2 regions of the Bacteroides hominis genome follow, and region 2 is predicted to be linked to the other one. Evidence: riboswitches for the same ligand, from Rfam matches in the RefSeq annotation. Region 2 holds a riboswitch; the other holds the start of a gene.

Region 1 (3,156 bases), 2.2 Mb from region 2:
TGGATAAGCGGAGAGAGATAAACCATCTGTTAGGCATCACAGACAACACGTATGATCCGACAGAAGATTTTGGAGTGTGTTAATCGGTTAAATATAAATCTTGAAAAAGGGTGGTTACCTCCGACGAAGTAGCCACCCTTTTTGTATGAGTTATCAGTTGGGTGCCTGATGAACTGTGAGTTGAGGGAAGGGGAAGTTAATGCCTTGTTCGTTGAATGTAGCATAAATCGCCTTGTTAATATCGAAATATACTCCCCAATAATCGGCACTGTTCACCCAGACACGGGCCACCACGTTCACACTGCTCGCATCCAGGGCATGAAGAGCTATAAAGGGAGCAGGATCATCCAGGATACGCTTATCGGCAGCCAGCACCTCACGTACCACCTTCTCAACCTTATTATAATCTTCACCATAATCCACACCAACAATCCACTCTACCCGCCGGGTTGTCTGATTGCTGTAATTAGTCACGACCCCACTGCTCAGTGCACCGTTCGGAACATAAATCAATTTATTGTCGGCAGTGGTCAGGATGGTGTGGAAGATCTGGATTTCCTTGACAGTACCGGAAACGTTCTGTGCATCTATCCAGTCGCCCACCTTATAAGGCTTGAACAGCAGGATGACCAGTCCGCCGGCAAAGTTCTGCAGATTACCCGAAAGAGCCATACCGACAGCCACACCGGCAGAAGCCAGCAGAGCGGCGAACGAAGTGGTTTCCACTCCTAATGCACCTACCACGGAAACAATCAGCAATACGGTGAGAAGGATATTAACGAGGCTCCTTACAAAAGTTTTGATACTGATATCGACATTTCTCTTATCCATAAGACGCCTTACAAGTCGGTTCAGCATCCGGATCAGAAAACGTCCGACCAGAAAGACAATCACAGCCTTCAGGATGTGACCTCCGGCCTGTATACCCGAATCGATCAACTGCTGGGTAACCAGAGCCAGTTTATCCAGCCCATCGGCCTGTGCAATGGCCTGATCGAGCTTATCGGCCGCCACCTGCAGAGAGTCTGCCACTTGTTGCGTGGCTTGAAAGAATAGTAGCATAATAGTACAATTTTAAAAGTTTTTCATTTAATAACAGCAGACAAAGCTACAATGTTTTTATCAAATAGCGAAGTGTTTCTTGCTTAACACGCCCAAAAAGCGTAAATTTGCCACCGATTCACTGAGTAGGGGTGCCTTAACATGACGGGCTGAGAACATACCCTTTGACCTGATCCGGGTAATGCCGGCGTAGAGAAAAATAAATTAGCAACATGAAAAAGATGATTTTTGCCGGCTGCCTGATAGCCGGAGCAAGCGTCTTCGCGCAAGCGGGCGAGACAGACAGCTTGAAAGTAGTAAACCTGCAAGAGGTGCAGGTAGTATCCACACGTGCCACTTCGAAGACTCCCGTAGCATTTACCAACGTGTCGAAAGAGGAACTCAAAAAGCAGAACTTCGGGCAAGATATCCCGTATCTGCTCAGTATGACACCTTCGGCACTGACCACCAGTGATGCCGGAGCAGGCATCGGCTATACCACCCTGCGTGTGCGCGGAACGGACGGGACACGTATCAACATCACCGCCAACGGCATTCCGATGAACGATGCCGAAAGCCATACGCTTTTCTGGGTGAACATGCCCGACTTTGCCTCATCGGTGAAGGATATACAGGTGCAACGCGGCGCGGGAACTTCGACCAACGGTGCCGGTGCTTTCGGTGCCAGCGTGAATATGCAGACGGAGGGGATTTCGATGAAGCCGTATGCCGAACTGAATGCTTCGTACGGAACCTTCAATGCGCACAAAGAAACGGTAAAATTCGGTACCGGACTGTTGAACGACCATTGGGCCTTCGATGCCCGCCTGTCCAACATCGGTACGGACGGATACATCGACCGGGCTTCGGTAGACCTTTATTCTTTTTATGCACAGGGGGGATATTTCGCCGACAACACTTCGGTGAAGTTCATCACTTTCGGCGGAAAAGAGAAAACGTATCATGCCTGGAATTATGCCAGCAAGGAAGAAATGGAGAAGTACGGACGACGTTTCAACTCGTGCGGCATGTACACGGATGATGACGGCAACATCCGTTTCTACAAAGACCAGACAGACAACTATCTGCAAATGAACTACCAGCTCTTACTGAACCACACTTTCTCGCCGGAATGGAACCTGAACGCAGCACTCCATTATACGAAAGGAGACGGATATTATCAGGAGTATAAGGAGGACCGGACACTGAAGGAGTATCGCCTGCCACCTTTCATGCACGATGGCAAAGAGGTGGACAAGAGCGACCTGATCCGTCAGAAGAAGATGGACAACCACTTCGGTGGCGGCGTGTTCTCGGTAAATTACCAGAACGGAAAGCTGAACGCTTCACTGGGAGGTGCGCTGAACCATTATGACGGATGGCACTTCGGACGGGTGATCTGGGTGAAAAACTACATCGGCGAACTGCTCCCCGACCACGAATACTACCGGAATAAAGCGAAGAAGACGGACGGCAACCTCTATCTGAAAGCCAACTATAACCTGGTGGCGGGGCTCAATGCATACGCCGACCTGCAATACCGCTACATCAACTATAAGATAAACGGCGACAACGATAAGTTTGACTACAACGCGGACGCCCTGCAAAAACTGGCGGTAAACGATCACTTCAACTTTTTCAACCCGAAAGCCGGGCTGAACTGGGACATAGACGCCAACAACCGGGTTTACGCATCGTTCTCCATCGCCCAGAAGGAACCGACACGGAACAACTATACCGACGGCAACGCGGACGAGTATCCAAAGGCGGAAAAACTGCTCGACTATGAGTTGGGATATACCTACCGGAACACTTGGCTGAGCGCCGGAGCCAACTTCTACTATATGGACTACAAAGACCAGTTGGTACTGACCGGAGAGCTGAACGAGATAGGCGAGGCTATGGCGCGCAACGTGCCCGACAGTTACCGGATGGGAGTGGAACTGATGCTGGGTGTGAAGCCCTGCCAATGGTTCCAGTGGGACATCAATGGTACACTGAGCAAAAACCAGGTGAAAAACTTCACCGAAAAGCTGTATGAAGACGAATGGAAGAATCCGATCGAGGTCAGCCACGGAAATACACCGATTGCCTTCTCGCCGGACCTGATCCTGA
Region 2 (3,156 bases):
TGGGACTGTTTTTTTATTCGTTTAAAAATGCCGTCAGCGGTGAACTTGCTTCTGCCACCAATCCGGTAGTCTGCATGCCGAGTCCTGCTTCATAGGCCATTCGTCCTGCTTCGACTGCCTGCTTGAAGGCCTTTGCCATTTCTACCGGGTTGCCGGCTACGGCAATGGCAGTATTTACCAGACACGCCGATGCTCCCATCTCCATCGCTTCTGCCGCATGGCTCGGCGCACCGATTCCGGCATCCACTATTACCGGGATACCCGCCTGTTCGATAATGATGTGGATGAATTCTTTGGTCTGCAAACCTTTGTTGGTTCCGATCGGTGCTCCCAACGGCATCACTGTGGCCGCTCCCGCCTCTTCCAGTTGTTTGCAGAGCACCGGGTCGGCCTGGCAATAAGGCAGTACCACAAATCCGAGTTTCACGAGTCGTTCGGTTGCTTTCAGAGTCTCTACCGAGTCGGGCAGCAGATAGCGCGGATCCGGGTGTATCTCCAGCTTCAGCCAGTTGGTCCCGAAGGCTTCGCGTGCCATTTGTCCGGCAAACACCGCTTCTTCCGCATTGCGCACTCCCGAGGTATTGGGCAGCAGTTGGATGTGTGGATGCACGATATGTTTCAGCATGTCGTCTTCCGAATTCTCCATGTCGATACGTTTCATGGCCACTGTTACCATTTCGGTGCCCGAGGCCAGTATCGATTGTTCCATCAATTCGTTTGAGTTGAACTTTCCTGTTCCCAGGAAGAGGCGGGAGTTGAATTCACGTCCCGCAATAATTAGCTTTTCCATTTCTGATTTTGTTTTGAGCTCACCACAGATTACACGGATTTTCACAGATTCTTTAATTTAACTCTCAGTAAAATAAATTATTAATCTGTGAAAATCTGTGTAATCTGTGGTGAGTTCGATTCATTTCCTTATATGTTTAGAATCCTTCTTGTTTCTTCTACCGGGTCCGGCGCTTGCAGGATGGCTCCTGAGAGGGCGATGCCGTTTACGCCTGTTTTCATGATGGCAGGGATATCTTCCGTTACGATGCCTCCGATGGCGACTACCGGAATCCGGATGCCGCATTCATCCATTTGCGATAAAATAGAGGTATATCCTTCGAGCCCCAGTACGGGGCTGAGGTTCTTCTTGGTTGTAGTAAACCGGAACGGGCCGATGCCCAGATAGTCGGCACCGGCGCTGAAGTGCATTTTCACGTCTTCAAAAGTATTGGCTGTACCTCCGATGATGAATGCTTCGCCCAGGATTTTTCTGGCTTCGCTGACAGGCATGTCTTTTTTGCCCAGATGCACTCCGTCCACTTCCAGTTTTTGGGCGAGTTCCACATGATCGTCAAGAATCAGGATGGCTCCGTGTGTCTTGCAAAGAGGTTTCAGCTGCCGGGCTACTGTTTCCACCTCTTCCGGAGATGCCTCTTTCATGCGCAGTTGTATCCATTTGCATCCTCCTTCGAGGGCCATACATGCCGATTCGAAATAAGAGTATTTCCCGGTCTGGTGAGTGATAAATTGCAGGCTCAGCATGATTTATCCTCCACAGGCTGCTTTAATCACAATCAGGTTGTCATTCTCGTGCAGGCTGAATTCGTCCCATTGCGGACGTGGGATCATTTGGTTGTTCACAGCGATGGCAATGCCGTTTTCGGGAAGTTGCAATTGCGTGGCAAGCCCGGTGATGGTGCTTGCGGTAGTTTCCACTTCTTTGTTGTTCACTTGTACTTTCATATTCGTATATGTATTTATAGATAAATGAAAGTAAATACAAAGAGAGTGCATGCGGAGAGAAACGATAAGAAGAAATACACAATCCCTTCGGCAGTACTAACTGCATCAGGTTCTTAGGGTATGATCTCAGCCACCGGGTGGCACCCCTTTGTCTTTACGGGAGCAAAGTAAGTGAAAAAGGAGATAAGAAAAAAGTAAATCAGGGATTATTTCACCACGGAGTAGGCAGAGAGTGGTGCAGAGGAAACAAAAGACGCAGAGGACACCAGAGTCAAATTCGTTCTTTTCCCGAATTTGAAACTCTGTGTCCTCTGCGTCCTCTGTGGTGAATACTTCTGAATTACAGTCGTTTTTCCACTACATCCCAGTCGATGATCTCCCACAGTTTATTTACGTGGTCGGCCCGCCGGTTCTGATAGTCGAGATAATAAGCGTGTTCCCACACATCGAATCCCAGTAGCGGTTTTAGTCCGGCACGCACCGGGTTGCTTCCATTGGCTTCTTTGGTGATATGCAGTTTCCCGTTTTTGTCCACAGACAGCCAGGCCCATCCCGAACCGAACAATCCTACGGCAGCCGCATTAAATTCTTTCTTGAAGTTCTCAAAGCTTCCAAAGTCGCGTTTGATGGCTTCTCCCAACTTACCTTCCGGTTCGTTTTTCGCCGGTTTCGGTGCGAATTGCAGGAAGTAGAGTGTGTGGTTCAGCACCTGTCCGGCATTGTTGAAGATGGCTCCGTCGGGAGCCGAAGCTACGATGGCTTCTACTGTTTTTCCTTCAAATTCGGTGCCCGGAACGAGGCTATTGAGATTGTTTACATATGTTTGAAGATGTTTACCATAATGGTAATCAATGGTCTGCTGACTGATTACAGGTTCCAGCGCATTGTTTGCGTACGGAAGTTTAGGCATTTCGTAAGTCATGGTTGTAAATATTAAAGACATTAATAATGTATTCATAAATTCAAATCTTTTATTTCATTTCTATAAATATATAACGGGATATAGGGCCTAAATGTTCGGAGTTGTCCAAACTTTCCTCTATCTTTGCCAGTGAATAGAGATTTAACAGATAAATTTTATGCCCGACTATATCGAAGAACTTAATGAAAGCCAGCGTGCAGCGGTGCTCTACGGTGATGGTCCTTCACTGGTCATTGCCGGTGCCGGTTCTGGAAAGACACGCGTACTTACTTATAAGATAGCCTATCTGCTCGAGAACGGTTACAATCCCTGGAACATCCTGGCACTGACTTTTACCAACAAAGCCGCCCGTGAGATGAAAGAGCGCATTGCCCGGCAGGTGGGCGAACAGCGTGCACGGTATCTCTGGATGGGTACATTCCATTCGGTGTTCTCCCGTATTCTTCGTGCCGAGGCATCCCACATCGGGTTTACGTCACAGTTCACCATCTACGACTCGG

What was found. Region 2 has a riboswitch for thiamine pyrophosphate ahead of thiS (sulfur carrier protein ThiS). Riboswitches for the same ligand answer to the same signal wherever they lie in the genome.
Region 1: it holds a riboswitch for thiamine pyrophosphate, as region 2 does, so the genes downstream of both, R3O62_RS07215 (TonB-dependent receptor) here and thiS (sulfur carrier protein ThiS) in region 2, are expected to answer to the same signal.

The regions. Positions count from the first base shown of each region.
Region 1 covers NZ_CP178829.1:1,703,395-1,706,550, reverse strand. The annotation lists gene R3O62_RS07225 (hypothetical protein) at 1-83, shown strand, start outside; gene R3O62_RS07220 (mechanosensitive ion channel family protein) at 154-1,062, opposite strand; TPP riboswitch at 1,180-1,276, shown strand; gene R3O62_RS07215 (TonB-dependent receptor) at 1,275-3,156, shown strand, end outside.
Region 2 covers NZ_CP178829.1:3,902,503-3,905,658, reverse strand. The annotation lists gene R3O62_RS16450 (thiazole synthase) at 14-790, opposite strand; gene R3O62_RS16445 (thiamine phosphate synthase) at 919-1,533, opposite strand; gene thiS (sulfur carrier protein ThiS) at 1,537-1,734, opposite strand; TPP riboswitch at 1,800-1,892, opposite strand; gene R3O62_RS16435 (superoxide dismutase) at 2,075-2,692, opposite strand; gene R3O62_RS16430 (ATP-dependent helicase) at 2,814-3,156, shown strand, end outside.